DNA from 3 places in the Kribbella sp. NPDC031520 genome. Region 3 is predicted to be linked to each of the others. Evidence: riboswitches for the same ligand, from Rfam matches in the RefSeq annotation. Region 3 holds a riboswitch; each other region holds the start of a gene.
The links. Region 3 has a riboswitch for ZMP and ZTP ahead of ACZ5BU_RS35165 (5-aminoimidazole-4-carboxamide ribonucleotide transformylase). Riboswitches for the same ligand answer to the same signal wherever they lie in the genome.
Positions count from the first base shown of each region.

Region 1: another riboswitch for ZMP and ZTP. It lies ahead of ACZ5BU_RS11435 (glycine hydroxymethyltransferase); the one in region 3 lies ahead of ACZ5BU_RS35165 (5-aminoimidazole-4-carboxamide ribonucleotide transformylase).
Region 2: another riboswitch for ZMP and ZTP. It lies ahead of ACZ5BU_RS08710 (bifunctional 5,10-methylenetetrahydrofolate dehydrogenase/5,10-methenyltetrahydrofolate cyclohydrolase); the one in region 3 lies ahead of ACZ5BU_RS35165 (5-aminoimidazole-4-carboxamide ribonucleotide transformylase).

Region 1 covers NZ_JBVIKS010000002.1:563,707-574,140, reverse strand. The annotation lists gene ACZ5BU_RS11475 (MFS transporter) at 1-755, shown strand, start outside; gene ACZ5BU_RS11470 (hypothetical protein) at 730-1,332, shown strand; gene ACZ5BU_RS11465 (amidase family protein) at 1,427-1,972, shown strand; gene ACZ5BU_RS11460 (hypothetical protein) at 2,679-2,852, shown strand; gene ACZ5BU_RS11455 (GbsR/MarR family transcriptional regulator) at 2,902-3,372, opposite strand; gene ACZ5BU_RS11450 (DHA2 family efflux MFS transporter permease subunit) at 3,436-4,965, shown strand; gene ACZ5BU_RS11445 (aminotransferase class I/II-fold pyridoxal phosphate-dependent enzyme) at 5,099-6,226, shown strand; gene ACZ5BU_RS11440 (ATP-grasp domain-containing protein) at 6,223-7,401, shown strand; gene ACZ5BU_RS11435 (glycine hydroxymethyltransferase) at 7,444-8,892, opposite strand; ZMP/ZTP riboswitch at 8,921-8,999, opposite strand; gene ACZ5BU_RS11430 (acyl-CoA dehydrogenase family protein) at 9,002-10,434, opposite strand, start outside.
Region 2 covers NZ_JBVIKS010000002.1:35,388-45,821, reverse strand. The annotation lists gene ACZ5BU_RS08750 (MMPL family transporter) at 1-1,132, shown strand, start outside; partial or broken gene ACZ5BU_RS08745 (group I intron-associated PD-(D/E)XK endonuclease) at 1,256-1,516, opposite strand; tRNA gene ACZ5BU_RS08740 (tRNA-Pro) at 1,989-2,063, opposite strand; gene der (ribosome biogenesis GTPase Der) at 2,135-3,502, opposite strand; gene ACZ5BU_RS08730 (lysophospholipid acyltransferase family protein) at 3,495-4,223, opposite strand; gene cmk ((d)CMP kinase) at 4,213-4,899, opposite strand; gene ACZ5BU_RS08720 (prephenate dehydrogenase) at 4,931-6,007, opposite strand; gene aroH (chorismate mutase) at 6,015-6,383, opposite strand; gene ACZ5BU_RS08710 (bifunctional 5,10-methylenetetrahydrofolate dehydrogenase/5,10-methenyltetrahydrofolate cyclohydrolase) at 6,414-7,274, opposite strand; ZMP/ZTP riboswitch at 7,317-7,402, opposite strand; gene ACZ5BU_RS08705 (NUDIX hydrolase) at 7,415-7,939, opposite strand; gene prcA (proteasome subunit alpha) at 8,056-8,889, opposite strand; gene prcB (proteasome subunit beta) at 8,915-9,757, opposite strand; gene ACZ5BU_RS08690 (ubiquitin-like protein Pup) at 9,766-9,975, opposite strand; gene dop (depupylase/deamidase Dop) at 10,033-10,434, opposite strand, start outside.
Region 3 covers NZ_JBVIKS010000008.1:221,280-231,713, reverse strand. The annotation lists gene ACZ5BU_RS35210 (PQQ-dependent sugar dehydrogenase) at 1-458, opposite strand, end outside; partial or broken gene ACZ5BU_RS35205 (hypothetical protein) at 685-1,085, opposite strand; gene ACZ5BU_RS35200 (class I SAM-dependent methyltransferase) at 1,126-2,412, opposite strand; gene ACZ5BU_RS35195 (FAD-binding oxidoreductase) at 2,409-3,788, opposite strand; gene ACZ5BU_RS35190 (2-hydroxyacid dehydrogenase) at 3,865-4,797, shown strand; gene ACZ5BU_RS35185 (WD40/YVTN/BNR-like repeat-containing protein) at 4,811-5,923, shown strand; gene ACZ5BU_RS35180 (MoaD/ThiS family protein) at 5,920-6,183, shown strand; gene ACZ5BU_RS35175 (hypothetical protein) at 6,215-7,327, shown strand; gene ACZ5BU_RS35170 (AAA family ATPase) at 7,324-7,860, shown strand; gene ACZ5BU_RS35165 (5-aminoimidazole-4-carboxamide ribonucleotide transformylase) at 7,850-8,728, opposite strand; ZMP/ZTP riboswitch at 8,746-8,823, opposite strand; gene ACZ5BU_RS35160 (class I SAM-dependent methyltransferase) at 8,826-9,545, opposite strand; gene ACZ5BU_RS35155 (CHAP domain-containing protein) at 9,640-10,077, opposite strand; gene ACZ5BU_RS35150 (acetolactate synthase large subunit) at 10,406-10,434, shown strand, end outside.

The DNA of each region.
Region 1 (10,434 bases), on a different contig from region 3:
TGGGTGGTCTGCTGGTCGCGCACGGCGGCCTCGTCATGGTGATGATCGTCGATGCGGCGTCGTTCGTCGTGATCGCGGTGGCGCTCGCGTTCGTGGTGAAGCCGCGGTTGCCGCAGCCGGTGTCCTCGGGTGGATCTGTGGTTGCTGATTTGCGGGCCGGGTTCGCGTACTTGAAGCGGGACGTACGGGCGCGGACGCTGGTGATCGCGTTCTCCGGGCTCAACCTGTGCGTCGGGCCGATCCTCGCGGTGGGGTTGGTGCAGCGGACGCACGCCGCGGGCTGGGGTTCGGCCTGGTTCGGGTGGTTCCAGGCCGCGTCCGGGATCGCGGCGGCCGCCGGGGCGGTGGTGGCGATGCGGTGGAAGCCTTCCGACCTGGCGCGGTCCGGGTTGCTCGCGCTGGTGGTTCAGGCGGCCGGGTGCGCGATGATCGGGCTGGCCCCGAAGCTCGCGGTGTTCGTGGCGATGGCGATGATCGGGAGTACGGCGGGGATCGCGTCGGCGCAGTTGTCGGCGGCGTTCCAGCAGTCGGTCGATCCGTCGTACCTCGGGCGCAGCTACAGCCTCGTGAACCTGTCCGACGAGGCCCTGATGCCGCTCGCGATGACCGGATTCGGCGCCCTGATCAGCCTGTCGAGCATCCCGGCCGCCTGCGTACTGGTCGCCGTACTGTTCGCGGCCCTGGTGCTGTGGGCCGCGGTCCGCGTCCGGCCACCCGTACACTCAGCGAGTGTCCGGCTGGGAGAGCGTCAGTGAGTTCACCCTGGGGAACGTCGAACGCCCCGCGACCCGAACCCGCAACCGCATCGAGTGGGGTCCGAACGCGATCCGGGTGGCGTCCGGCCCGAAGGACGACCGGGTGCTCACGCCGTACGCGTACGTCGGCTCCGACCGCTCGCTCTACCTCGACGCGGACCTGACCCACCTGCTCTGCCGGGTCGCGGAGTCGTCCGAGCACACCTGGTCGGTCCTTGATGCCGGCGGCACCGAGCTCGGCACGATCACCCGCATCCCGTCCACCCGGCCGCTCCTGCGCCCGAACTGGCGCATCACCCAACCCGGTCGTCCCGAGCTCTTGGGCCGCACCGAATGGCTGAGCGGCCCACCCGCCCGCCTGGCCGCCAAGGCAGCGAGCCGCCTGCTCGTCGGAGTCCTCGACGGCCTGACCGGCGTCGGCGACGAAGGCGGCGACCAGCCCACGAAGACCCGCACCCTCGAGTGGCGCACGGCCGACCAGGTCGCCATGTACTCCGAGGGCACCACCTTGATCACGGTGCGAGCTGACTGGCTCGACCGCCGCCTCGCCTTCGCGTACGCCCTGGTGGCCGAGTGATCCACCGCCAGCCCTCGTCACTTGCCGGGCCAGGTGACGCGGTCCGCCGGCTGACCACCGCGGGTGTGCCGTCTTTGAGAATCCACCAACCACCATGGGCGGCGATTCATGGTTGGTGGGTTCTCAAAGTCGGCAGTGGCGGGTGGCGTATCGGTCGACGCTTGGGGTGTGTGCGGCTGACGTGGGTGTGGATCGGGTGGTTCGGGAGCGGTTGGCGGTGTGTGGCGTGGACGTGGTCGACGTACCGCTGGAGCTCGAACCGACCGACGAAGCGTGGCCCGTGCTGTCGGCGCTCGACAACGGACGGGGTATGACGACGGCTGCGGTGCGGCGGGCTGTCGAGGTGCGGAACCGGAACAACACCGCGCTGGCCGACCTCTTCGCGGAGGTCGACGTACTCGTCACGCCGACCACGCTGACTGTTGCCCATGGCTACGATCAGCACGAGGAGAGCATCGTCACCGGGGATCCGTGCTGGGTGTTCAACGTGACTGGGCATCCGGCGGTGAGTGTGCCGGTCGGGTTGTTGGGTGGGTTGCCGGTGGGGGCTCAGGTGGTTGCGCCGTATGGGATGGATGCGGCGGCGCTGGCTGTTGCTCGGCGGGTTTGCGTGGAGTTGCCGCCAGCAACTGTCCGTTGACTGCTGGTGGTAGTGCCTTCGCGAGGGTGTTGGCGACGTCGATGGCGGAGGCGCGGTCAGGCTGGGGGTGGTCTCGCCGCGGGCGGTCGGGGAGCGGAGCTCCTTGGGTTTGGCGAAGGCGGCGACGGCGGCGATGACCTCTGGGGTGAAGGCGTCCCGGCGTTTCCTCGTCGGGTTCGCCGCGGGAGGGGCCGGCGGGCGGAACATCTCCCGCAGTTCGATCCGGAAGAACTTGACCAGCTCTTTCGCGCGAAGAACCCGGCTTCGCCGCAGTACCTGACGCTCGAGCGCGAGCGTCGCCCTGTCGCGCCAGCTGACGTCGAACATGATCCGGCCGAGCCGGAACCGCGGGTTCGTCTCGCCGCCGGGATAACCGCGGGCGTCGCCATGGGTGTAGAACTCGCTGTAGAACGCGCCGTCGTCCTCGTACTTGATGACGTTCCACGCCCGGAACCTGTCCGTCGGCAGCTCGCCCCGCACCCACGCCTCGTCCATCAGCGCGTGTGACTCCGCGTTCAGCGGCCGGTGCCCGACATAGTGGTACTGCGGACGCTCACCACGCCGGCGCCGCTCGTACTCGGAGATGATCTGCGGCCACTCGTCCGCCGAGATCGCCCGCGCCAGCCGGGACGCGAACGACGTACGCGCCCGCAGTTCGGCCCGCGACGTCACCGGGTGATCCGTCCGCCCGGTCATCGTCTCGAGCTTGTCCATCACGAACGTCCCGCCGTGCGGGCCGACGCGGTTCCATTGCGTCACCTTCAACGACGGCCGGTCGCGCCCGCCGGTGACAGCGTTGAGCGCGCGCAGTACGGCGATCCCGGCCCGGTACAGCGGCACCCGGCGGCGCATGATCCGGGTCTCCCAGGCGATCCGGTAGTCGCTGTCGAGCCAGGCCGTACCGACGAGCTGCCCGGCCTCGCGACGGTTCATCGAGGATGTTCCGCTCGCCACTCCTTGATCATCTGTTCCATGTCGGCGTGGATGAACGCGAAGAAGTCGGCGGCCTCGGTCAGGCGCCGGCAGACGGGGGAGTCTTCGCCGAACAGTGCGGCGCCGGAGCGGCTGGTCGCCTCCCACTCGCCGAGGGCGAGGTTCCGGCGTTCGAGGATCGCGGCGAACACGTCCTCGCGGATCCGATAGTGGTCCTTGCGGGACCCGGGCAGGCGCTCGCGGGAGATGAACGACACCTGCAGCAGCTGCCGGACGGCGCCGGACACCGCGGGCTGGCTGATCTTCAGCATCTCGGCCAGCTCGGCCGCGGTCATCGTCCCGTTCGGGCTGACCAGCATCGCGCCCATCACGCGCGCCGACATGGTCGGTACGCCGCTGTTCGCCAGGACGCCCGCGAACCGCTCCACGAACTGGCTGACGGCCTCCCGGCTGGGTTCCTCCACCACAGTTGAAGCTTACAGTAATTTGATCTATCGCAACTATCACAAGATTCTGATAATTTGAATCTCATGACCACGACCACCCCGCAGTCGACACTGACCGGCGCCCGCCGGTTCGGTGTGCTCATCGCGCTGTGTCTCGCCGTACTCGTCCTCGGTCTGGACACCACCGTGCTGAACGTCGCGCTGCCGACGCTCGCCAAGGACCTCGACGCGTCCACCAGCCAGCTGCAGTGGATGGCGAACAGCTACAACCTGGTGCTCGCCGCGCTGCTGCTGCCGGCCGGTCTGCTCGGCGACCGGTACGGGCGGCGCAAGATCATCGCGATCGCGCTGACGCTGTTCGGGCTCGCGTCGCTCGCCTGCGCGCTGTCCGGGTCGGCCGGTCAGCTGATCGCCGCCCGGGCGTTCCTCGGCATCGGCGCGGCGATGATCGTGCCGGTGGCGCTGTCGCTGATCACCGTACTGTTCCGCACCGAGGAGGAGCGGAAGAAGGCGATCGGCTTCTTCGTCATTGCCAACAGCATCGGTATGCCACTCGGCCCGATCGTCGGCGGTCTGCTGCTCGACCACGCCGGCTGGCAGTGGATCTTCGTGATCAACATCCCGATCGCGTTCCTCGCGGCGATCGCGGTCACGCTGCTGGTGCCGGAGAGCCGGAGCGCGAACCGGCCGGCGATCGACTGGCTCGGCATCCTGTTGTCCAGCGCCGGCCTCGCGGCCCTGGTGTACGGCGTGACGAAAGCCGGCGAGTCCTCGTGGACGGACGGCGTCACGATCGTGTTCCTCGCGCTGGCCGTCGCACTGATCGCGGGCTTCCTGCTGTGGCAGCGCCGGAACACTGAGCCGCTGATCGAGCTGCGGCTGTTCCGCGAGCGGGTCTTCAGCGGTGGCGCCGTACTGCTGACGGTGTCGGTGTTCGCGATCTTCGGTCTGTTGTTCACGATGCCGCAGTACTTCCAGGGCATCAACGGATCGGACGCCCTGCACACCGGCCTGAAGCTGCTGCCGTTCATCGGTGGCATGACCGTCGGTGCCAAGCTCGCCGAACCGGTCGACTCTCGCGTGGGCACGCGCCTGGTCGTCATGGCCGGGTTCGCGGTGATGGCTGTCGGGTTCGTGCTCGGGGCGTCCACGGATCTCGGTACGGGCTACGGCTACACCGCGATCTGGTTCGTGGTGGTCGGTTTCGGGCTCGGCTGTTCGATGCCCCAGGCAATGAACGCCGCCCTCGGCGTCCTCGACCCGGAGCGCGCCGGTACCGGCTCCGCCCTCCTGCAGGCGTTCCGCCAGGTAGGCGGCACGGTCGGCGTCGCCGTCCTCGGCACCGTCCTCAACTCGGTCTACCGGCACCACGTCCAGGTCGGCGGCTTGCCCGCGCAGTTGGCCGACGCGGCCGAGCGGAGTCTCGCGGGCGGCCTCGCGGTCGCCGCCAGGACCGGCTCGCCGGCGCTTGCGCGCAGCGTACGAGCTGCCTTCCTCACCAGCCTCAACACCACGATGTGGGTCTCCGCGGCGATCGCCGTCGCCGGAGCTGTCCTGGCCGCCGTGCTCATGCCGAAGCACGGCACGAAGGCGTCGGAGCCAGACGTCGGCTGAGCTCGAGGCCCGGGTCACGTCGGCGTCGATTCGATCCAGGTGAAAAGGTCTTCCGAGCTCTGTGCAGGCGGCTGTTAACCGGTTAATGTACGTCAGCGCCCGGTGAACGGCCGGTCACGGAGGGGAGCCGCGGATGGACTGGACGAACGGTGATTTCGGAGTCGGGACCCTCGCCGCGCGGGCTGCGATTCCGGTCCCGCAGCCGGCCGGTCCCTTGGTCGTCTCGCCTGAGTTCGCTTCGGCGTACCACCAGGATCTGGACGACCTCGCGCCGGTCCGGTACGGCCGGTGGGGGCATCGGTCGGCGGATCAGCTCGAGGATGCGCTGGGGGCTCTCGATCGTGGCCGGTCGGTCGTCTTCAACAGCGGGATGGCAGCGGTCTCCGCCGTACTGCTCGGATTGCTGCGGCCCGCTGATCGGCTGGTGCTGTTCGAGGGCGGGACCTACTACGAGACCCGGCAGATCGCCGATCAGCTCGCCGGCCGGGGCGTCGAGACCGTTGTGCTCGACACCATGGCCGACTTGCCGGCCGCCGTCATCGGGGCCCGGCTCGTCGTGGTCGAGTCACCGAGCAATCCGCTGCTGGAGCTCTACGACCTGCGCGAGATCACCGACCTCGCGCACGCGGCCGGTGCCTTGGTGGCCGTGGACAACTCGGTTGCCTCGCCACTGGGTCAGTGTCCGCTGGACCTGGGCGCGGATCTGGTGATGTGCAGCGATGCCAAGGTCGTCGGCGGTCACCACGATCTGGTGCTCGGCCATGTCAGCAGCCGCGACCCCGCGTTGCTGACGGCGTTGCGGGACTGGCGTTATCTGCACGGCGGTATTCCGGCCGCCTTCACCTGCTGGCTGGCGCTGCGGTCGATCGGGACATTGGAGTTGCGAGTGCAACGGCAGAATGCGAACGCGGCGGCTCTGGTGAAGCTGCTCGCGACGCGCGCCGAGGTGACCGGACTGCGTTGGCCGGGTTCGCCGTCCGATCCGCAGTACCAGCTCGCGTCCCGGCAGATGACGCTCGGCGGTGGTCTGCTGGCCTTCCGCCTGCCCGATCGCGCGTACCTGCATCGTTTCCTCCGCGCGAGCCGCTTGATCAGTCCGGCCACCAGCTACGGCGGTCTGCAGTCGACCGCCAATGACATCGGTGCGTGGCCGCATCTCGCAGTACCCGCCGGTCTCGTACGGATCTCGTGTGGCTGTGAGGCGACGGCCGATCTGGTCGGCGACGTCCGGGACGCACTCGACAAGGCCGCGGTGTCATGACGCATCTGCTGCTCGTCGGCGCCTGGCCGGAGTTGGCCGCCCGGCTTGTCGGCCTGCCCGGTCGCGTCACGCTGCTCCAGCTCGACGGGATGCCCGGTGGCTACGACCTCGCGCCCTATCAGCGATGGGCCGCCGGGCTGCGGGTGGCGCGCTGGGATCGGCCCGCGGAGATCCTCGAAACCGCCGCCGCTCTGCACCGGAGTGATCTGCTCGACGTGGTGGCCGGGTACGGCGAATTCGCGCTGCCCGCGGTGGCCGCGATCTCGGCGCAGCTCGGGATCCGGTCCGTCCCGGGGCCGGCGGACCGGCGGCCGGGAAAGAGCGCTGAGCGGGATCTGCTCGCGGACGGAGGGTGCCGGCCGGTTCGGCACCGGCTGTGTTCCGATCCGGCCGAGGTGCGCGCCTTCGCCGCGACGGGCCCGATCGTTCTCAAGCCCGACCTCGGCAACGGGAGTCTGGGGGTCTTCGCGGTCGACAGCGCCGAGCAGGCCGAGGAGGGCTGGCATTGGGTCCGCTCGGCCGGTCTGGGTGCGGTACTCGCGGAAGAGCGCTTGTCCGGCCCGGAGTTCAGCGTCGAGACCCGATCGGTCTCGGGCCGGCACGAGGCCCTGATGGTGACCGAGAAGTTCACCTCCGGGCCGCCGCATTTCGTCGAGGTCGGTCATCTCATGCCCGCCCGGGTGGACGTCGGCGATCTCCGGACCGAGGCGCTCCTAGCCTTGACGGCGCTGGGACACCTGGACGGGCCGGCACATGTGGAACTCATGCTGACCGACGACGGACCCAAGGTTGTCGAGGTCAACCGTCGGCTCGGTGGCGACCGCATCTGGGAACTGCTGCAGCTGAGCACCGGCGTCGACGTGTTGCGTCAGGTGCTGCTCGATGCCCTCGATCCGAGAACGGATCCGGTTGGCCGTGCGGCCCAGGCGGCCGCAGCCATCCGGTTCGTCCATGGCGACCACGAGCTGTTCGCCGACGGGCTGCCTGCCCAGCCGCCGGATCCGATCGATGCGCCGGACGGACTGATCCGATGGCGCTGGGAGCCGACCGCGTACCACCGCCGGCTCGGTTATGTCCTGACGTACGGCCCTGACCCGACCGAGGCCGTCGGTATCGCCGAGCAGGTGTGCAAGGCGTTGCCCAGTCATCCGCCGGCCGGAACAGTCACCAACTGACGTCGGACAGCGCCCGCGCCCAGGCGGGCGCCGTCCGTGCGTTCAGTTGAGCTCGAGGCCTGGGTACAGCGGGTGCTTGTCGAGGATTTCGGCGGAGGCGGCGCGGGTCTTGTCGGCGACGCCGTCGGCGAGGACGTACTTCGCCTTCGACGGGGCGCCGGCGGACGTGGTGGTCGGGGTGGTCGCGGACAGGACGTCCACGATCAGCTCGGCCACCCGGTCGAACTCGTCGGCGCCGAACCCGCGCGTGGTCAGGGCCGGCGTACCGATCCGGACGCCGGAGGTGTACCAGGCGCCGTTCGGGTCGCGGGGTACGGCGTTGCGGTTCGTGACGATGCCCGCGTCGAGCAGGGCGGACTCGGCCTGGCGGCCGGTGATGCCGTACGACGAGACGTCGAGCAGGACGAGGTGGTTCTCCGTACCGTCCGTCACGAGCTTCACGCCGCGCTTCATCAGGCCCTCGGCCAGCGTGACCGCGTTGTCGGCGACGGCCTGCGCGTAGTCCTTGAAGGCGGGCTGCCGCGCCTCGGCCAGGGCGACCGCTTTTGCGGCCATCGTCTGGCTGAGCGGACCGCCGAGCACCATCGGGCAGCCGCGGTCGACGGACTCCGCGTACTCCGGCTGGCAGAGCACCATGCCGCCGCGCGGGCCGCGCAGCGACTTGTGCGTGGTGGTCGTGGTGACGTGCGCGTGCGGGACCGGGTCGAAGTCGCCGGTGAAGACCTTGCCCGCGACCAGGCCGGCGAAGTGCGCCATGTCGACCATCAGGGTGGCGCCGACCTCGTCGGCGATCTCGCGCATCTTGGCGAAGTTCACCTTGCGCGGGTACGCCGAGTAGCCGGCGATCAGGATCAGCGGCTTGAACTCGCGCGCCGTGCGGGCCACCTCGTCGTAGTCGAGCAGCCCGGTCTCCGGGTTCGTGCCGTACGAGTGCTGGTTGAACATCTTGCCGGAGATGTTCGGGCGGAAGCCGTGGGTCAGGTGACCGCCGGCGTCCAGCGACATACCGAGCATCTTCTGGTCGCCGAGCGCCTTGCGGAGCTTGGTCCAGTCCTCGTCGGTCAGGTCGTTGACGTGCTTCGCGCCGGCCTCGGCGAGCGCCGGGGACTCGATCCGCTGCGCCAGGATCGCCCAGAACGCGACCAGGTTCGCGTCGATGCCGGAATGCGGCTGGACGTAGGCGTGCCGGGCGTCGAACAGCGCGGTCGCGTGGTCGGCGGCGGTCTGCTCGACGGTGTCGACGTTCTGGCAGCCGGCGTAGAAGCGGTGCCCGACGGTGCCCTCGGCGTACTTGTCCGACAGCCAGTTGCCCATCGTGAGCAAGGTGGCGGGGGAGGCGTAGTTCTCGCTGGCGATCAGCTTCAGCGAGGACCGCTGGTCGGCCAGCTCGGCCCTGATCGCGCCGGCGATGGTCGGCTCGACCGCGGCGATCACCTGCAGCGCGTTGTTGTACGCGGCCGACGCGGCGGCGGCGTCGAAGGATTGAGTCATCGTTGTCTCTCCTGCGGTTGCAGTGGGTCGAAGGCACCCAGGCGCACGGTGCCGACGGGTTTCGCTCCCCGGTGGTTATCCACCTTCAGCGCGCCAGTCGCGACGTGGCTCACCCTATCGCGCGATCGACGATCTGCTCGAACGGTGTCGTCCTCGGCAACGTCCCGAACACCCCACCCCAGTCCTTCGCCAATCGCGACGCCACGAACGCGTCCGCGACCTCGGGTGTCGAGTACCTGAGCAGCAACGAACCCTGCAGGCACAGGGCCATCAGCGCAGCCAGCCTTCGCACACCGGCTTCGGCATTCTCGGCGTCAGCAAGCGCTTGCAGTACGTCGTTCACGGCTGCATCGAGCCGCTGGTCGGCACCCTGAACGGCGGCCATCTCCGTCAGCCAGGCGTCGAGCGACTCGGGCCGTTGCAGCGCCCGGAGTACGTCGAGCGCGTTCACGTTCCCGGACCCTTCCCAGACCGAGTTCAACGGCGACTCCCGGTAGAGCAGCGGCAGCCCCGACTCCTCGACGTACCCGTTCCCGCCAAGACACTCCAGCGCCTCGGCCACCATGAACGGCGTCCGCTTACAAACCCAAAACTTCGCCAACGGCAACCCAATCCGCCGGAAGGCAGCCTCGCTCTGGTCACCGGCAACCGTGGCGTCCACTGCGGCTGCCAACCGCATCCCCAGGGCCGTCGCCGCCTCGCTCTCGAGCGCCAAGTCCGCCAGCACGTTCTGCATCGCAGGCTTGTCGGCCAGTAGGCCGCCGAAGGCTGAGCGGTGGCGGGTGTGCCAGATGGCCTCGACCAGGGCGCGGCGTTGGAGGGCGGACGACCCGAGGACGCAGTCGAGGCGGGTAGCGGCCACCATCTCGATGATCGTCCGGACCCCGGCGCCTTCCTCTCCGAGCCGGTAGCCGATCGTCCCGTGGAACTCGACCTCGGACGAAGCGTTCGACCGGTTCCCGAGCTTGTCCTTCAGCCGCTGCAGCGCGAACGGGTTCCGGTTGCCGTCGGCAAGAACTCGCGGTACGACGAAGCAGCTCAGCCCGTCCGGCGCCTGCGCCAGTACGAGGAACACGTCCACCTGCGGCGCCGAGCAGAACCACTTGTGCCCGTGCAGCTGGTACTCGTCCCCGACCGGCGTCGCCGTCGTGACGTTCGCCCGTACGTCGGAACCGCCCTGCTTCTCGGTCATCCCCATCCCGGCCAGTACGCCGTTCTTCGCCGCGGCCGGCAGCCGGCGTACGTCGTACTCCGTCGACGCGAGCTGCGGGATCCACTCCTTCGCCAGCGCCTCGTCGGCCCGCAGCGCCGGTACGGCGGCGTACGTCATGGAGATCGGGCAACCATGCCCCGGCTCGACCTGCGACCACAGGTAGAACCCGGCCGCGCGAGTGAGGTGCGGCACGGGCGCCTCGCTGGTCCACGGCGCAGCCTGGAGCCCGAACCCGACGGCCTGCTGCATCAGCCAGTGCCACGACGGGTGGAAGTCGACCTCGTCGACGCGGTTCCCGTACCGGTCGTGGGTACGCAGCACCGGCGGGT
Region 2 (10,434 bases), on a different contig from region 3:
CGGGTTCCGCTGGGGCCGGTTGGTCACCCGGTTGCGGGTGCCGATCGTTGCTGTCGGCATCGTCGGGCTCGGGTTGCTGGCGATCCCGGCGAAGGACATGCAGCTCGCGTTGCCGGACGGTGCTTCGGCGGCGGCCGGTACGAACCAGCGGGTCGCGTACGACCTCACCGCCGCCGCCTTCGGGCCGGGCGCGAACGGGCCGCTCGTGGTCGTTGTCAAGAGCAACGATGCGGCGACGGCCAACGCCGTGGCGCAGCAGGTGCTGGGGAAGACCCAGGGGCTGACCGATGTGGTCGCGGCGCAGCCGGCCGCGGCCAGTCAGGACGGTACGACGCGGTTGGTGCAGGTGATCCCTCGCAGCGGACCGGCCAGCGAGCAGACCTCCGAACTGGTGAAGAGCCTACGGTCCGCGATCAAGCCTCTCGCAACCGGCGACACCGAGATCTCCGTGACGAGCAACACCGCCGTCGGCGTCGACGTGTCGAACAAGCTGTCCGACGCGTTGCCGACGTACCTGTTCGTCGTGATCGGGTTGTCGTTCCTGCTGCTCCTGCTGGCGTTCAGGTCCGTGCTCGTGCCGTTGAAGGCGACGCTCGGGTTCGTGCTGACGATCGGGGCGACGTTCGGGATCACCGTCGCGGTGTTCCAGCAGGGGCACCTGGCGAAGCTCGTCGGCGTCGACTCCCCCGGGCCGCTGGTCAGCTTCCTGCCGATCATCATGATGGGCATCCTGTTCGGGCTCGCGATGGACTACGAGGTGTTCATCGTGTCGCGTGTCCGGGAGGAGTTCGTGCACGGCCGGCACGCGAACGACGCCACCGTCCAGGGCCTCGGTCACGGCGCCCGCGTCGTCACCGCCGCCGCGCTGATCATGGCCTCCGTGTTCGCCGGCTTCATCCTCGTCCACGACCCCGTCATCAAAGCCATCGGCTTCGGCCTCACCGTAGGCGTCCTGATCGACGCCTTCGTCGTCCGCATGACGCTCGTCCCCGCCATCCTCAGCCTGCTAGGCGACCGAGCCTGGTGGTTCCCCCGCTGGCTGGACCGCCTCACCCCCCGAGTAGACATCGAAGGCGAAACCCTTCGAGTCCCCGAGGAACCGCGAACCGACGAACTCCTGAACATACGCTGACCGACGCCGTGGGGCGCCGGATGCACCCGGCGCCCCACCCAGCAAACTCGAGGCATCACCAACGCGGTACGGCGTGTAGTTGTCTGCCGAGATGCTGGTGCGGCCCGCCAGGACCGCACTCGGAATGACGTAGATGCTGCCGTCGCCGAGAACGATGAAGAACAAGTCGATCGCATCCGGGTCGTACGGCACCTTTCCCGCGGACTTGTCCAGCACGTACGGACGCCGCCCGATGCCGACGTTCCAGTAGCCGCGCTTGGTTCGGGCTGCACAGGACTTGACCTGCACGCGCTGGATGCCGTCGGACGTCGTCACGAGCAGGTCGTATTCCTGAGGCTCGATCGGCAGCGCGACGGCACATCCCCGCAGGGTGAACCAGGCCATCGCCAGCGCAGCGGCAGAATACCGAAGCATCTCGGGCCGGACCGCCTCGTCGAAGATCGCGATGGGTGCCGGCTGGGCCACTGGCGACTTCAGATGCGTGCAGTCCAAGCCCAGCCGGACAGCATGACCCTTGATCCGGACCCGCTCTGCTCCGTTGTCCACAATGCCGAGATCAACAAGAACGTCCGCCCAGCAGCTCGCGCCTGCCACGGCCTCGCGCAGCCGCTGATCGGACCAGCGACGCTGTCCGGTGAAGTGCGATGTATCCAGCTCGAGCCTCGCAGCGTGCCGCCTGATCGCTCCTGTGGAGGTGTTCTTCAACCCCAGTGCACGAGCGACCGCCCGCCACGACGGGCTGCTCGCGACAGCCTCGGACAGTTGCGTGTCGGTCCAGGTACGCCGGTTCCCGGTTTCATCCATGCGGACAAACGTAAAGAGGGGCACCGACAGAATCGGTGCCCCTCTTTGGCGGTCGGGCTGCCGAGATTTGAACTCGGGATCTCGTGTCCCCCAGACACGCGCCCTAACCAAGCTAGGCCACAGCCCGCCAGCTCGTTCCGAAGACCGAACCGGGGTAAACCATACAGCATGCCGAGGGGTGGTTCTTACCGGGTTCGGTCAGCGTTTCTTGTTCTTTTGGCGGGCTCGGATCTGTACGTGGACTGGGCTGCCGACGAAGCCGAAGTCTTCGCGGAGGCGGCGTTCTATGAAGCGCTGGTACGAGGGTTCGATCTGGCCCGAGGTGAAGATCGCGAAGGTCGGCGGCATCGTGGTGGCCTGGGTGCCGAAGAGGATCTTCGGTTGTTTGCCGGAGCGGACCGGGTGCGGGTGGGCGGCGACCAGGCGGCCGAGGAAGGCGTTCAGCTGGCCGGTCGGTACGCGGGTCTGCCAGCCCTCCAGGGCGGCCTCGATGGCCGGTACGAGCTTGTCCATGTGCCAGCCGGTCAGCGCGCTGATGTTCACCCGCGGCGCCCAGCGGAACTGGACCAGGTCGCGGTCGATCTCGCGCTCCAGGTAGTAGCGGCGCTCGTCGTCCATCAGGTCCCACTTGTTGTACGCGATCACGAGCGCCTTGCCGGCCTCCTCGACCGCGTTCATGATCCGCAGGTCCTGCTCGGTGATCGAGTCGGACGAGTCGATCACGACCACGACGACCTCGGCCCGCTCGATCGCGGCGTTGGTCCGCAGGGAGGCGTAGTACTCGTGGCCGGAGGCGTTCTTGACCTTGCGCCGGATCCCGGCCGTGTCGATGAACCGGTACTCCTTGCCGCTCAGCGTGATCAGTTCGTCGACCGGGTCGACCGTCGTACCGGCGACGTCGCTGACGACGACGCGGTCCTCCTTGGCGACCTTGTTCAGCAGCGACGACTTGCCCACGTTCGGCTTGCCGACGATCGCGATCCGGCGCGGGCCGCCGACCTCGCCATCGCGTTCCGCGGGCGCCTCCGGGAGCGCCTCGAGGACGGCGTCCAGCATGTCCCCGGTCCCTCGGCCGTGCATGGCCGAGATGGGGAACGGCTCGCCGATGCCGAGCGCCCACAGGTTCATCGCCTCGGACTCGATCCGCTGGTCGTCGACCTTGTTCGCGGCCAGGACGACGGGCTTGCCGGACTTGCGCAGCACCCGGACGACCGCCTCGTCGGCGTCGGTGATGCCGACCACCGCGTCGACCACGAACAGGACCGCGTCGGCGGCGTTGATCGCGACCTCGGCCTGCGCCGCGACCAGCGCGGCCATGCCGACCGCGTCCGGGTCCCAGCCGCCGGTGTCGACGACGGTGAACTCCCGGCCGGCCCAGTTCGCGTCGTACGAAACCCGGTCCCGGGTGACGCCCGGGGTGTCCTCGACGACCGCCTCGCGGCGGCCGATGATGCGGTTGACCAGCGTGGACTTGCCCACGTTCGGCCGCCCGACGATCGCGAGCACGGGCAAGGGCCCGGTGTCCTCACGCTCGTGCGTCGGTACTTCGATGGGCAGGTCAGTCATCAGGGTCCTTCTGGTCTCGCCAGCCCGGAAGTGGGTGGCCGGTTTCGTCGACGGCCGCCTTCACGTGGGCGCGCAGCACGTCGCCGATGTGGTCGGCGACCGCCTGTACGTCGGAATGTCTCCTGGGAAAGGGTACGCGGTCCACGGAGAACGGCTCGCCGTACACGATGTCGATCCGGCTCCCGGACGGCGGATGGGTCTCCACGCTGCCGTCCGGTAACCGCGTACCCATCAGCGCCACCGGCAGGATCGGCGCCCCGGTGACCATCGCCAGATACGCCACCCCGATCCGGATCCGGCCGAAGTCGCCCGGCCCGCGGGTGCCCTCCGGGTAGATGTTCAGCACCCGCCCGTCCCGCAGCACCTTGATCGACGTGCGGACCGCGAGCATGTCGTACGACGACCGGTCGACGGGGATCTGGCCGATCCGGTGCAGGAACCTGCCCTGGAAGCCGCCGAACACCTCGATCTTCCCGAGCTGGTGCAGCATCCGCGGCGCGACCGCGCCGAGCAGCGGGGCGTCCAGCAGGCTCAGGTGGTTCGGTGTCATCAGCAACGGACCGGTCAGCGGGAACCGGTCCTCGTGATGCACGGTCAACTTGTACTTGCGGAAGAAGTACGGCTTGGCGACCTTCCGCATCGGGAGCGCCAAGCGGTACGGGAGTGGGGGCAGATCGTCCGTTCTGGGCAGATCCTTGTGCCCCGTGACCTCAGCCGTCATGACTCCGGCCCTGAGGAACACTCTCGAGTGCGAGCCGGCGGATCGCGTCGACGACCTGCTCCAGGGTCAGGTACGTCGAGTCGATGGTGACCGCGCCGTCGGAGGCCACCTGGAACTCCGACACGGTCGAGTCGTCGGCGTCCCGGCGGACGATCTGGTCACGGAGCTCGGCCGCGGTCACGGACCCGGCCGCGAGCTCGGCGCCCCGGCGCGCCATCCGGGCCTCCTGGTCGGCGGTGAGCAGCACCTTCAGCTCGGCGTCGGTGGCGACCACGGTGGCGATGTCACGGCCCTCGACGACGATGCCGCCGTCGGTCTGCGCGTCGTCTATGACTGCCCGCTGGCGCCGGATCAGTTCCTTGCGGACGTCCAGGTTGGTGGCGATCTTCGACACCACCTCGCTGATCCGCGGCTCCCGGATCGCGGCCGTGATGTCGGTCCCGTCGGCGATCACGAACTGGTGACCCGGGTCGGTGCTGATCTCCAGCACCAGGTCCCGGGCGCGTTGCGCGACCGCCGCCGTGTCGTCCAGGTCCAGCCCGCGCTCGACCGCCGACCAGGTCACCGCGCGGTACGTCGCACCGGTGTCCAGGTACCGCAGTCCGAGCCGGGTGGCCACTCCGCGGGCCGTGCTCGACTTACCGGAGCCGCTCGGCCCGTCCACAGCGATGATCATGCCCCGAAGATTACCTTCGGACGGTGACAGTCTAAGTGTGGACTACCCACCCGCGGTCGGTGAGTACGTCGACGAGCTGGTCGACCGAGCCGGGTTTGACCGCGAGCTCGACCTCGCCGACCGGGCGGCCGGGGCTGTGGTCGATGCGGAGGTCCTCGACGTTGGCGCCGGACTCGGCGGCGTCGGCGAACAGTTTCGCCAGCTGGCCCGGGCGGTCCGGAATCGTGACCAGGATCGTGACCAGGTCGATGTGCGGGGTGCCGTGCTTGCCCGGGACCCGGACCGCGCCGGACACGCCCTGGCCGAGGATCGCGGTCAGTTCGTCGTTCGCCTCTTCTTTGCCAAGGGCAACGAGTAGCCGGTCGAGCTCGCCGCGGATCTGTTCCAGCAGGCCGGTCAGCGCGGTCGAGTTCGCGGACACGATCTGCGTCCACAGCCGCGGGTCGCCGGCCGCGATCCGGGTGACGTCGCGGACGCCCTGCCCGGACAGCTCCAGGTGTGAGGACGGCGCGTCGGCCAGCGTCCCGGCGGCCAGCGCGGACATCAGGTGCGGGAGGTGCGAGACGCGAGCGACGCCCAGGTCGTGGTCGTCCACGGACAGCTCGACGGTCCGGGCGCCGCAGGCCTCGGCGAGTCGCCGTACCAGGTCGATCGCGCCCGGATCGCTGGTCGCGTGCGGCGTGATCGCCCAGGTCGCACCGTCGAACAGGTCAGCGCGCGCGGCCAGCGGGCCGTTGCGTTCGGAGCCGGCCATCGGGTGACTTCCGACGTACCGGCTGACGTCCGGAACCAGGCTGCGCGCGTCCGCGAGCGGCTTGGACTTCACACTCGCGGCGTCGGTGACGATCGCCCCCGACTGCTGCGTCTGCCGAAGCTGCTCGGCGACGACTTCGCCGACGTGATCGGGCGGTACGGCGACCACGACCAGCTGCGGCTCGATCCCGACCAGCCGCGAACCGGCGCCGATCCGTTCGGCCATCAGCGCGTTCTCGGGGTTGCCGTCGACGAGCTCCACGACCACCCCGAGCCGGGCGAGCGCGAGGCCGATCGACGTACCGATCAGCCCGGTACCGACGATGCGGACCGGCCCGCGAAGCTCAGTCACCATGCCGCCTTCACTGGGCACCGGTCAGGTCCGGACGGAGCGCGACGGCGCCGTGCAGGTACACGTGCTGGATCTTGTCCCGGGAGCGCGGCGACTCGGTGTGCACCATCAGCCGGACGACCCGCGGCAGCGCGTGCGGCACCGGGATCTCCTGCATGCACATCAGTGGTACGTCGGTGAGCCCGATCTGGCGGCCGGCGACGGCCGGGAACTCCGACCGGAGGTCCGACGTGACGGTGAACAGGATGCTGATCAGATCCTCGTTCTCCAGATCGTTCGCCTCCAGGACTGCCTTCACCAGCTCCGCGGACCGCTCGAGCAGATGCTCGCGCTCGTCCACGTCCAGCTGGGTGGCACCCCGGATCGCCCGTACCGCCACGTCTCGCCTCCTCGTTCGCCTCCCCCAACCCTAGTTCAGCGTAGTCAAGGAGTGGACAGCCGTCTCAGCGGCGTCGACCGTCTGCTCCAGCAGCAGCGCGATCGTCATCGGACCGACGCCGCCCGGAACCGGGGTGATCAGGCTCGCGACCTCGGCCGCCTCGGCGAAGTGCACGTCGCCGACGTTGCCCTCGTTGAAGCCGGCGTCGACGACCACCGCGCCCGGCTTCAGCCAGTCGCCGCGGACGAAGTTCGCCTTACCGACCGCGGCGACCACCACGTCGGCCGTGCGGACGAGCTCGGGCAGGTCGCGGGTCCGGGAGTGCGCGTACGTGACGGTCGCGTTCGATGCCAGCAGCAACATACCGGCCGGCTTGCCGAGGATCGGGCTGCGGCCGATCACGACGGCGTGGGCGCCTTCGAGCGGTACGTCGTACGCCGCCAGCAGCCGCATGATCCCGCCGGGCGTCGCGGACCGGAACCCCTGGTCCCCGAACGCCATCGCCGCGAACGACCGCATCGTCACGCCGTCCACGTCCTTGGCCGGGTCGATCGCCTCGAACGCAGCCCGCTCGTCGATCTGCGCCGGAACCGGGTGCTGCAGCAGGATGCCGTGCACAGCCGGGTCCTCGGACAGCTTGCTGATCTCCGCGACCAGCTCTTCGGTGGTCGTCGAGGCCGGCAGTACGACGCTGCGGGACGCGATACCGGCCTTCCTCGACCGGTTCTGCTTCATCCGTACGTACGTCGCCGACGCCGGATCGTCGCCGACCAGAACCGTCGCCAGGCACGGCTGTACGCCGTACCGCTCCCGCAGGGCACTCGCCCGCTCCGCCGCCTTGGCCACCATCTCGGCGGCGAGGTCGGTCCCGATCATCAGCTCAGCACTCATGCGCGCACTCCTCTGTGAGGGTTCCCAGACACCCTCTTGGTACGAAGGTGCCCAGGCGCGCGGCGAAGCCGGATGGCAGACCGTTCCCCGGTGGTTCCTCCACCTCAACGCCAGTCGCGGTCCACCGTCAGGATATCCAGTCAGAGCAGACCAGCGTGGTCCAGGGCCAGGTAGGCGGCGTCGATCCCGGTCATCGCGCCAGGATTGCGGAGCTCGGCACGGAAGGCGTCGACGGTGAGCTCGACCGGGACGCAGTCCTCGGTCTCGTCCAGTTGCTGCTTGCCGTCGGGGCGGCAGCCGCGGGCGATCGCGACGTACTTCCGGAACGTCGAGGACGCCCCGGACCACTGCCAGCCGACCACGTCGAGGGTCTCGCAGGTGTACCCGGTCTCCTCCTCGAGCTCCCGCGCACCCGCGACCGCCACCTCCTCCCCGGGCTCCACCAGCCCACCGGGAAGGTTCGTGACCACACTGTCCGGACCGGCCCGGAACATCCGGATCGTCACGATCCGCCCCTCCGGCGTCAGCGGCAGCACGGTCACCCCCGCGTTGACGCCGGCCTCACGGCCGAACACGTCCCACTCGACCTCACGCCCGTCGGGCATCCGGTACCGCCGCAGACGCACCGACAGGAACCGCTCGAACCCCAGCTCCTCCCCCAGCAACTCCCAGGGCGCCGGATCAGCCGGCTGACCCCCAGCGGGCGAAACAGGGGCTGACGGGTCCGGAGATGGCTCAGCCGCCACGTGGTCGGTGACGGCTGAGTTCTCGGGGTGGTCCGTCACAGCGGACGGTTGTCTTCGGGGTCTTCCGGTGGGGCCACCGGTGCGTCGTCCGGCTGCGGTACTTCCGAGGTCTCCTCCGCGGACGCGGTGTCGTCCTCGGACTTGGCGGACGTCTCCTCGGCCGGCGCCGGCTGGGACTCCGAAAGGATGTTGGAGACGGTTTCCTCGGTCATCCGCTTGAACTTGCGGACCTGGGAGCGGGTCCGGTCCAGGACGGCGACCTCCAGTTGGTCCGGCGTCAGCTCCCGGACCTCGGTGCCGTCGTGGCTGAGCGCATCCACGGCCAGGCGAAGCGCACCGGCCAATGAGATGGCGTCGCGGTAGTGCTCGCCGATGTAGTCCGCGACCTGTTCCGCCGGGCCGCCCATCACGGCGTACCCGCGGACGTCGGCGATCGAGCCGTCGTACGTGAGCCGGTAGATCTGGTCCTCGGCCGCGCTGTTGCCGATCTCGGCGACCAGGATCTCCACCTCGAGCGGCTTCTCGCCACCGGAGGAGAAGATCGCGCCGAGGGTCTGCGCGTACGCGTTGGCGAGCGCGCGGCCGGTCACGTCACGACGGTCGTACGAGTACCCGCGCATGTCAGCGAGCCGGACGCCGGCGATCCGCAGGTTCTCGAACTCGTTGTACCGGCCGACGGCGGCGAAGGCCATCCGGTCGTAGATCTCGGCCACCTTGTGCAACGCGGGCGACCGGTTCTCCGCGACGAACAGGATGCCGTCGGCATATTGCAGCGCGATCGCGCTGCGGCCCTTGCTGATGCCTTTCCGGGCGAAGTCCGCCCGGTCCCGCATCAGCTGCTCGGGCGAGACGTAGAAGGGAACGCTCATCGAGTCCTCTGTCAGTTCGGGGTGATCAGGTCAGGGACGCCGCGGCCGGGCCGTCGGGACGCTGGTGCCGCTGCTCCCAGGCCGCGTCGACCAAGGAGGCCACCTCGTCCTCGGGCAGTCGCCGGTAACCGTCCGCCGTGACCACGCCGACCACCGGGAAGATCCGCCGCAGCATGTCCGGGCCGCCGGTGGCCGAGTCGTCGTCGGCGGCGTCGATCAGGGACTGGATCGCCACCGTCACGCAGTCGGTCTCGGACAGGTCCTCGCGGTAGAGCTTCTTCAGCGCGCCGCGGGCGAACAGCGAGCCCGAGCCGACGCTGTGGAAGTGGTGCTCCTCGTACCGCCCGCCGGTGGCGTCGTAGGAGAAGATCCGGCCGCCCTTGAGGTCCACGTCGTACCCCGCGAACAGCGGCACCACGGCCAGACCCTGCATGGCCATCGCCAGGTTGCCCCGGATCAGCGCGCTCAGCCGGTTGGACTTGCCGTCCAGGCTGAGCGTCGCACCCTCGAGTTTCTCGTAGTGCTCGAGCTCGACCTGGAACAGCCGGACCATCTCGATCCCGAAACCGGCCGACCCGGCGAAGGCGACCGCCGAGTACTCGTCGGCCGGAAACACCTTCTCGATGTCACGCTGGGCGATGATGTTGCCCATCGTGGCCCGCCGGTCGCCGGCCATGATCACGCCACCGGGGAAGGTGGCGGCCACGATCGTCGTACCGTGCGGGACTTCGCTGGACAGGTCACCCTGCCCGAGCGACCGCCGTCCGGGCAACAGGTCGGGCGCGTGCCCGGCCAGGAAGTCCATGAACGACGAGCCGCCCGGGGTCAGGAAGGCTTCCGGCAGCCGGCCGGAGGCATCAGATGTCATCGAGCGGTTCACTCCCCACCCTTTTGCACGAATCCGCGGACGAACTCCTCGGCGTTCTCCTCGAGCACCTCGTCGATCTCGTCGAGGATCGAGTCGACGTCCTCGTCGAGCCGCTCTTTCCGCTCCTGGACGTCCTCGGACGCCTCGACCTGCTCGACCTCTTCCTCGGTCGACGAACGCTTCGGCTGCTTGTGCTGCTGACCGCCGTCCTTCGCCATGTGGCCACCTCCTAGAACCGCTGGGAGGGCCGCCCAAATCGACCCTCACTAGCGACCCTACCCGGCGCCGCCCCCAGTAATGGTGCGAACCAGGTCACTCGCGGTGTCGCACTGGTCAAGAAGTGCCCCGACATGCGCCTTCGTGCCCCGCAACGGGTCCAAGGTCGGGATCCGCTGCAGCGACTCCTTGCCCGGCAGATCGAAGATCACCGAGTCCCACGAGGCGGCCGCGACCTGCGGCGCGTACTGCTGCATGCAGCGGCCGCGGAAGTACGCCCGGGTGTCGGTCGGCGGGTGCGCGACCGCCATCCGGATCTCCTCGTCGGTGACGATCCGCTGCATCCGGCCGGATTTCACCAACTTGTAATAGAGCCCCTTGTCCGGGCGGAGGTCGGCGTACTGCAGGTCGACCAGGTGCAGCTTGGGGTCGTCCCAGTCCAGGCCGTCGCGGTCGCGGTA
Region 3 (10,434 bases):
CCGTCCGGATTCCCCGGCGCGGCCTTCCCGTCGGTGGTGATCCGCAGGATCTTCCCGCCGAGCGAGTCGTCGTCCTGGGAGTTCGGCCGATCCGCGCCGTCACCTGTTCCCGCGTACAGGAACCCGTCCGGCCCGAACCGTAACCGTCCTCCGTTGTGGATCGCCGCCTCCGGAATCCCCTGCAGAATCACCTTCTGATCCGACAAAGTCCCGTCCCGGTAGGTGATCCGCGCGATCCGGTTGTCGCTCCCACCCGAGTAGTACGCGTAGATGTACGGCCGCCCCGGATATCCAGGATCTACCGCCAGCCCGAGCAACCCACCCTCCGACGAGGCGTTCACCCCGTCGACGACCCCCACCTCAGTGACCTGCCCACCAACGATCCGCTTGATCGTCCCCGAATCCCGCTCCGCCACCAACGCGCTCTTGTCCGGCAGGAACGCCAACCCCCAAGGCACCTGAATCCCCGTGGCCACCGTCCCGGAGACGGTCAGCCGCACCGGGGGCGCGGTAGTACTCGACGTCGCCGGAGCAGACGCTGTACCCGAGCCACCGGGCGTCTTCCCGGAACACCCCGCCACCACCGCCGACGCAGCCAACACCGCAGCCACCACCGTCGCAGCCCGACCGCCCACACCGATCTCCTCCGCTAGCCCTCTCCCAACGCTAGCGGCAACACCAACCTCAACGGCGCACGCGATAGCGCACGTGAAGCACCCGGTCGCCCTGAATCACCACGTCAGGATCCTCCAACAGATGCTGCGCGTGGACAGACCCGAAGTAGGGCTTGCCGGAACCGAAGACCACGGGTACGACGTCCATGCGCACCTCGTCGACCAGCCCCGCGGCTTCCCGTCCCAGCCGTCCGTCAGGTCGAATACGTGACGGCCGACGACCGTCACCCCGATCTGGTCCCAGTACGGCCGGATGTAGTCGTACGACGTCTGCGACACCTTCAGCGCGCCGCTGTCGTCCAACGGGACGTCACCGCTCAACAACCAGTCGAACAGCGGTCCGGGTTGGTCGTTGTCGTCCGCGACGAAGCCGTCCACCGACACCGAGCTGTACGTGACCACCGTGCCCACAGGGCTCTCCTCTGCTTCGGATGCGCCCAAATTAGCTGGGTCAGCTGACCCAGGTGGGGCGGAGGGGGAAGTGGGAGTTGCCTCGGGCGTCGGGTTTCACGGCCAGGACCTGGTGGAGTTGGATGCTGTTGTGTTCGAAGCCGGCTCGGCTGGCGGCCAGGTAGAGGCCCCAGATCTTGGCGGTGGGGTGGCCGACCTCGGCGACCGCCTCGTCCCAGTGGGTGACCAGGTTGCGGTTCCAGGCGGCCAGGGTGAGGGCGTAGTGCTCGCGGAGGTTCTCCTCGTGGCGGACCTCGAAGCCGGCGTCCTGTGCCTCGGAGATGATCCGGCCGGAGCCGATCAGTTCGCCGTCCGGGAAGATGTAGCGGTCGATGAAGGCGCCGGTGTTCCGGAAGTGGTTGTCCGGGCGGGTGATGCAGTGGTTCAGGAGCCGGCCGCCGGGGCGTAGCCGGTCGAGCAGGAAGGCGAAGTACGACGGGTAGTTGCGGACGCCGATGTGTTCGGTCAGGCCGATCGAGCTGATCACGTCGAAGTCCCGTTCGGACACGTCGCGGTAGTCGAGGAAACGTACCTCGGCCAGATGCTCGAGCCCCTCGCGTTTGATCGCCGCCGACGCCCACTCGGCCTGCGCCGCGGACAGCGTGACGCCCAGGGCCCGTACGCCGTACTCGCGGGCCGCGTGCCGTACCATCCCGCCCCAGCCGCAGCCGACGTCGAGCAGCCGCATGCCCGGCTTGAGGTCGAGCTTCCGCGCGACCAGGTCGTACTTCTCGAACTGCGCCTCCTCCAACGTCGCGTCGGCATGCGGATAGACGGCACACGTGTACGTCATCGACGGCCCGAGCACCCACTCGTAGAAGGTGTTCGACACGTCGTAGTGGTGGTGGATCGCGGACTTGTCCCGCGCTTTGGAGTGCCGCAGTCCTTCGAACGTACGGCGCCACCTCGGCAGCCGCTCCTGCGGTGGCGGGGGCGGCGGCTTCAGGTGGCTCCAGCCGAGACCGCGGAGGATCCGCAGCGCCTCGGCCGCCTTCGGCCGCTGGAAGTGGAACTTGTCCAGGATCAGCCGCATCAGCTCGTACGGATCGCCCGGATGCACACCGGTGATCTCCAGGTCGCCCATCACGTACGCGCGAACCATCCCGAGGTCACCCGGCGCGGTCAGGATGTACGACAACCCGCGCTCGTTGGCCAGATGCATGTGGATCGAGGAGTCCTCAGGCCCCGCCGCACTCCCGTCATACGCCGTAAACCGAAACGGCAACCCGTCCGGCATCACGGTCAGGAGAGCCTCGGCGATCGATACCTGGGTCGCTAGCGTCGTCATCGGCGCACCACCGCCTTTTCGTAGAGCCCGGTCAGGCGGGCGTCTGGGTCGTAGCGTTGTTTTACCTTGGTCAAGGCCGGCACGTTGTAGAGCCGGTCGAAGGTGGCCCGGTCGTAGTAGGCGTCGGAGTACAGGGACTTGTGGCCGCCGAAGTCGGTGACTGCTTGTTCGATCCGGCGGTTGACGTCGCCGTCGGCGGCGCCGGGGGCGATCGGGACGGTGCCCCAGAAACCCACGTTCACGTACGTTTCGCCGGGCTTCAGCGGATACAGGGGCCAGGAGTCGGAACCGCGCAGCCGTAGCGGGCACAGCCAGACCGGGCGCATGCCGACGTTCGTGTCGAACCAGCGCAGGAAGTCCGCGAGCCGTGCGACCGGGATCTCCACGTCCTGGACGACGCGTTCCCGGGCAGGGCGCCCGCGCCGCTGGTCGATCCGGGCCGCGACGTGGTGCCGGTTCTCGAAGCCGACGATCTTGTGGAACACGTCGCTGCGCCGCCAACGACGAGGCCACAGCCGCCGTACGACGGGGTGCTGGGCGCCGAACGCCGCGGAACACCAGAACCAGTCCGTGTCCCACCGCCACAGGTAGTCGTGCGCGGTGAGGAAGTCCTGCTGCCGCTGCTGGATCGAGCGGTAGTAGATCTGCTGGCCGGTGTAGTCGCTGGTCCGAACGGCCGCGTCGCTGTTCCGCCCGAGCGTCAGGTACGCCTCGGAGGGGCTGAACGCGACCCCGTCGACGAAGTGCACCGGCTCGCCGTCGTACGTGCCCGAGGCAACGATCGTGGAGATCGCCGGGGCCAGTTCGTCAAGGTCGAGCCGGACGTGCCGGAGCGCGACGTACGGCGAGATCCGGTCGAGCTCGATCCGCAACCGGGTGGCGTACCCGAGCGTCCCGTACGAGTTCGGGAACATCCGGAACAGGTCCGCGTGCTCGTTGTCGGGCCGGGCCGTGACCAGCTCGCCGGCGCCGGTCAGGATGTCGAGCTCGAGTACGGACTCGTGCGGCAGGCCGGCGCGGAACGAGGACGACTCGATGCCGAGGCCGGTGACCGCGCCGCCGAGGGTGATCGTTTTCAGCTGCGGTACGACCATCGGCGTCAGCCCGTGCGGCAGCGTGGCCGCGACCAGGTCCTCGTACGTACACATCCCCTGCACGTCCGCGGTCCGCGCGCCCGGGTCGACGCCGATCACGCCGGTCAGGCCCGAGACGTCCAGGCCCGGGCGGTCCAGCTCGGTCCGCGGCCGGAACAGGTTCGAACTGCGCTTCGCAAGCCGGACCGGCGCGCCCCGCGGGATCCGTTCGTACGACTCCCGCAGCCGCCCGACAGCCTGATCGTGCGCCACCACCGCCGCCACATCCGATGTCGAAGGCACCGATCCAGACTACGACGCCGCCCGCCGTCTGGCACGGGAGTTCAAACTGTCGGGGCGTCCGAGTAAGTTCTCTCACATGGCTGATGTGGTGAAGGCATGGCTGCCGTGGGAGGACCCCGAGGCGTTCCTCGGCGGGGTGCCCGCGGGGTTCGACGTGGAGTTCTACGCCGGCGGCGAGCGGCCGAAGTCGCTCGACGAGGTGGAGTTCTACGTGCCGAGCTACATGGGCGGCGGTGACGTGCTCGACGTCGTCCGGGAGATGCCGGCGCTGAAGGTCGTGCAGCTGCAGACGGCCGGGTTCGAGCACGTCCAGTCGCGGCTCACCGACGGCGTGACCTTGTGCAACGCCCGCGGCGTGCACGACGCGTCGACAGCCGAGCTGGCGGTCGGGCTGATCATCGCCTCGTTCCGGAACCTGCCGCGCGCCGTCCGCGACCAGGACCGCCAGGTCTGGCCGAGCTCGTACGACCAGGTCGACGACTCGCTCGCCGACCGAACCGTGCTGATCCTCGGGTACGGCGCGATCGGCGAGGCGCTGGAGCGCCGCCTGAGCGGGTTCGAGTGCGACGTGATCCGCGTTGCGCGGCGGGAGCGGGACGGCGTACACCCGATGACCGAGCTCCCGGAGTTGCTGCCGCGTGCGGACGTGGTCGTACTGCTGACTCCGGCGACGCCGGAGACGATGCGGATGGTGGACGCCAAGTTCCTCGAGCGGATGAAGGACGGCGCCCTGCTGGTGAACGTCGCTCGCGGTGTCGTCGTGGACACGGACGCGTTGGTCGCCGAGCTCGGCACCGGGCGGATGCGGGCCGCGCTGGACGTGACCGACCCCGAGCCGTTGCCTGCCGGACATCCGCTGTGGTCTGCTCCGAACGTACTGATCAATCCGCATCGCGGCGGCGCCTCGACGGCGTTCGCGCCGCGGGTCGCCAGGCTGGTGCGGGCGCAGCTGGAGCGCTACGCGTCCGGGGAACCGTTGATCAATGTGGTGGGGGGTCCACCACGCTAGAGGGAGGACGACGATGTCCGAGGCCGTACTGCTGATCGGGACCAAGAAAGGGCTCTGGATCGGCCGGAGCGACGCTGCCCGCAAGGACTGGCGGCTCGACGGGCCGGTGCCGGAGTTCGCGATGCAGGGCGTGTACGCGGTGGGCATCGACACCCGCGGCGGCAGTGCCGGTAGTGCCAGCGGTGCCCGGCTGTTCGTCGGCGGCACCAGCGAGCACTGGGGTCCCGCGGTCTTCCACTCCGACGACCTCGGTAAGACCTGGGCCGAGCCGCCGGAGGGCTCGATCGGCTTCCCGAAGGACGCCGACGCGACACTCGAGCGGGTCTGGCAGATCCAGGCGGCGCCGCCCGACCAGCCCGGCGTCGTGTACGCCGGCTCGCAGCCGTCCGCGTTGTGGAAGTCGACCGACGGCGGCGTGACGTTCAACCTGGTCCGCGGGCTGTGGGACCACCCGCACCGCAAGGAGTGGGGCGCCGGGTTCGGAGGGCAGGCGGTGCACACCGTGCTGCCGCATCCGACCGATCCGCAGCGGCTGAGCGTGGCGATGTCGACCGGTGGCGTGTACCAGACGACGGACGGCGGCGAGAGCTGGTCCCCGGCGAACCACGGCATCAAGGCGTATTTCATGCCGGATCCGGACCCGGAGTTCGGCCAGTGCGTGCACAAGCTGGCGGCGCACCCCGACGTACCGGAGCGGATGTTCGCGCAGAACCACCACGGCGTTTACCGGTCGGACGACGGCGGCGCGATCTGGAAGTCGATCGCGGACGGCCTGCCGTCGGACTTCGGGTTCCCGATCGTGGTGCACCCGCACGAGCCCGACACCGTGTACGTCTTCCCGCTGATCGCCGACGGCAACCGGATCCCGACCGAGGCGCGCTGCCGGGTCTATCGCTCCCGCGACGCCGGCACGACCTGGGAAGCGCTGACGTCCGGGCTGCCCGAGGTCTCGTACATCCCGGTACTGCGGGACGCGATGACGACCGACACCGCCGATCCGGCCGGTGTGTACGTCGGCACCCGCGACGGCTGCGTCTACGCGAGCGCCGACGCCGGCGACACCTGGTCCGAGGTCGCGAGTCACCTGCCGGACGTACTCACCGTGCGCGCAGCGGTCGTCGGATGATCGCGGTCCGCCTGCCGACGGTGCTCCGCCCGTTCGCGGGCGGGGCCGAACGGGTGGAGGTCGAGGCCGCCACGGTGGCCGAGGCCTTCGCCGCGCTGGACGGACCGCTCAGGCGAAGACTCACCGACGAGCAGGGAGCGGTACGCCGGCACGTCAACGTGTACCTGCGCGACGAAAACATCCGCGACCTCGACGGCCTCCGGACCCCGCTGTCCGAAGGCGACGAGCTCCTCATCCTCCCGAGCGTCGCCGGCGGCTGACCGTGGCCCGGCGACTCGATACGGTACGGCGGTGCGTCGCGTTCACGAGATCGAAGTCGCTGCGTCCGCCATCGTTCGTGCGCAGTTCGAGTTCCTGGTCCGGAGGTACGGAACCGACCAGCGGTACCGCGACGGCTGGGCCAATCACAACGCGACGCACAACCTCCGGGTCGCCTGGCACGCGGCCCGGGGCGCGGGCCGGCTGGTCGAAACCGGGGCGGCGCCACCCGAGTCGGTCGGCCTCGCGTTGATCGCCGGGATCTACCACGACCACGTCCAGGAGGCCGGGAACGCGTACGACCTCAGCCCGCACCGGGCCGGCCTGATCGTGCTGGACGAGCAGCAGGCGCTGCATCGGAAGGCTCCGGTGCCGCCGTACGACCTGAGCCCGGACCGTGAGCGGTTGAGCGTGGTCGCGGCGCATCAGGCGATGAGTGAGTACGAGCAGCGGCACGGGTACGAGGCGATGGAGCTGTTCACGCCTGACGGGTACCAGGCCGTCGACGAGCTGATCATGGCCACGCAGGTGACCGCGCTCGACTCGGAGGTCGGCGTCATCACCGGAGCGACCAGTGACCGGCCCCTCGCAGCGGCAGTCAGCGACGCGGACAAGTCGGACCTCAGCTTGCGCGCGGGGCCGTACCGCGGTCTAGGGCTGTTGATCGAGCGCAACCGCGAGTCCCTGGCTGTCCCGGCGTTCAGCGACGGCACGGGGATCGCCGTGCCGCGTGAGCTCTCGATGCCGTTCCTGCAGTCGCAGCAGGGCATTTTCGGCAGTCACCGTTACACACTGCGCCAGAGCGACGAGCTCTTCCCGGACCGTGCTTTCAACGTCGACCAGTTGCGGACGCTGGTGCGTGAGCACGACCAGGGCCGGATGACTTGGGACGACCTCCTCTCGCACACGCGGCAGCTCGCTACAACCGAGCCCTTCCCGCAACGCGGCACGCCACTGGTCAGAGACCCACGTGACCTCATCGGCGACCTGCAACCAGCGCTGCGAGGCACCGCCCCGTCTGTGCGTCCGGTAGAGCCCTTGCCGCGCGCGGCTCTGACCGACCGCGACCGCGAGGGCTACGACTTCGGAGCTGCCGCGATCCTCTCACCCAAGCCGACCAAGGGCCGCGGTGATCTCGCCCGATGAACGTCCTCCTCCTCACCGGTCCGTCCGGCTCGGGCAAGACCACGGTCGCCAAGCTCGTCGCCACCGACGCCGACCGGCCGACGATGCATCTGACGACCGACGAGTACTACCGCGGCATTCGCACCGGCTTTGTCGCGCCGTATCTCCCGGGCGCCGAGCGCCAGAACGAGATCGTCGTCGATGCGATCGTCGCGACCGTCGGCGTTTATGCGCGTGGCGGGTACGACGTAGTGGTGGACGGGGTCATCGGGCCGTGGTTTCTCGACCCGTTTCGCGAGGCGGCCAAGCAGGACGGGTGGTCGATGTCGTACGTCGTACTCCGACCTGATCTGGGTACGACGTTGCGTCGCGGGCAGGACCGGCCTGAGCCGGAGCTGACCGACGCCGACGCGCTCACCGGACTGCATGGGGCGTTCGCGGATCTCGGCGCGCTCGAGGCGCACGCGATCGACACCACCGGGCTGGACGCTACGGAGACGGCCGCTCGGGTTCGTGAAGCTGTTGCCTCGGGCTCCTATTTGCTCAGTGTCTGAAGAGGCGGACGCCGGTTGCGGACCACGTGATGCCCAGTTCGGCACACGCGGCGGCGACCTCGCCGGAGCGGATCGACCCGCCGGGCTCGACGATGTGAGTCACGCCGTACCGGTGGGCTACTTCGACGTTGTCCGCGAAGGGGAGGTGGCCGTCGGAGACCATCGTGACGCCGGTGAGCGGCTCGTCCGAGTGGCGTGACCACCAGAGCGCGGCCTTCTCACCGGCCAGCCGTGTGCAGTCGACGCGTGACTGCTGCCCGGCGCCGATGCCGATCGCCATACCGTCCTTCACCATCACCACGGTGTTCGACTGGGTGTACCGGGCAACGATCATCCCGAGTACGGCGTCGTCCGGCAGGTCGTGGGGGAGTGGCGCGACGTCGCGCTCCTGCGTCAGCCGTACGCCGTACACGTCGCGAACCTCCTCCGCCGGCGGCTCGTACGATGCGTCCATTTCGAGCACCAGGTAGGTCCCGCGCTTCTTCGCCGCGAGGATCTCCAGTACGCCGTCCTCGTATCCGGGCGCGATGATCCCGTCCGACACGACCCGCTGGAGTACTGCGGCCAGTTCCGCGTCGACCGGATGCGAGACCGCCAGGAAGTCGCCGTACGACGACTTCGGATCCGCGTCCCGCGCTCGCGCATAAGCCTCTGCGACCGACGATCCAACCGCGGCTCCGGCCGGCGACACATGCTTGTACGACGCCGCAGCCGGCACCCCGAACTGCCCCGCCGCCTCCCGCACCAACTGCCAACCGGTCAGCGCATCCAGCACATTGATGTACGACGGCCCACCCGCGACCACCGTGAACGGCGGATCGTCCACCGAAGCCGCCTGCTGAGGATTCATCCCGTACCGCAACCGCATCGCAACCTCCGAGAACCTCGGGGCGCCCAGGCGGACGACGCCCCGCTCGAAAGCTCCCCGGTGGTACCCCACCCTCGCCAGTCGCGGTACCCCGAGCCTACTTCGTCGCCCGGACGACCAGCAGGCGGGACTCGGCCGTCAGTGGCTCGCCGTGCCAGCCGCCCTCGATGGTCACGTCGGCGAAGCCTGCTGCGAGCAGGTCGGCGGTGATTTCCTCGGGGGAGCGGAAGTACAGGACGTTGCGGTAGACGGCGTCGTGGCCGTCCTCGAAGACGTTGTGGGCGTCGAAGACGACGCGGCCGTTCGCGATCTCGATCAGTTCGAGCCATTCCTTGAGGTGGCCTGCCACCGTGTCGCGTTCGCCGTACGTCGCCTCGCTCGTCCACTGCTCCCAGGCCCGCGCGGCCGGGTTGCGCGACTCGAACGCGAACATCCCGCCGGGCCGCAGCGCGGCGGCCAGCGCGGTGCAGGCAGCCGCGTGTTCGGCGACGTGCATCATCGTGTTGCCGCTGCTGACCACGAGGTCCACGTCGCCGGTCGGCCGTACGGCCTTGTGGTCGCCGTCGATCCAGGTGACCGCGTCGGCACCGGGCTGACGGCGTGCGTACCCGAGCATCGTCGGGCTCGGGTCGATGCCGATCACGACCCGCCCCGGCGCGGCCAGGGACCGCGTGAGCAGGCCGGTGCCACAGCCGAAGTCCAGGACCTTGGATGCGCCGACTGCCAGCCCGCGGTAGTACGCGTCGTCCTCGCCGGGCGGGTTGTCCAGGTCGTAGAGGTGTACCAGCTGCTCGTCGCCGTACGGATCAAGGGTCACCCGTCGAATGCTAGGAGCACCACCTACACGAAACAACGCGGTTAGGAGGAACCGATGCGGGTGGGGCGAGTCCCCGCATCGGCTCGTTCAGGGGCTACTGCGCCGCGACCCAGCCGTAGATGTCGGCTGGGCGTCCGGCGCTCTGCGCGTGCTTGGGGTCGAACGGGCCGTGCTTGCTGACCTGGTTGTTCGAATTGCCTTCCACCGTGGTGATCTTCCCGTCGGTGCCGACGGCAACGACCACGCCGGTGTGCACGCTGGTGTCGGTGTCCTGCGGACCGGTGCCGTAGAGCACGATGTCACCGGGCTGCATCCCGGAGTTGCCGGAGTGCGCGCGGCCCTTGCCCTGGCCCCAGGTGTAGATGTCACCGGTGAAGCCGTAGTTCGGGATGTCGATCCCGGCCTGCCGCCAGGTCCAGGTGGCGAAATGCGCGCACCACGGCTCACACGGTCCGTACGGGTTGCAGTTGCTGCCGGGCGGTGTCTCCTGCTGACCGACTTCACCGTTGGCGGCGTAACTAACCAACCTCACAGTGCCATCACGGCGTCATCAAGTTACGGAGACAGTGGACGTAAGACGGGCGTCTCAGGAAATGAGACGGCAGGCGGCTGAACTTGACCCGGCTGCCCGGTGTCGGCGAATAATGCCTACATGCGATCGATTCTCCTCGTACTTGTGCGGCGCGCCGACTGACGCGACCACAGAGTCGAGCGCGCCCCTTCAGCCAACCCGGCGGAAGGGGTTTTTTGTTGCCAATGCGACTATCCGAGACCCGGCATCGCAAAGGAAACAAGCAAGAGCGAGGATGGATCGGTCGCGAACAGTACAAATATCGTGACAGGACTGAGGGAAGGCACTCATGAGTGAGCAGCTGACCGGGGCACAGGC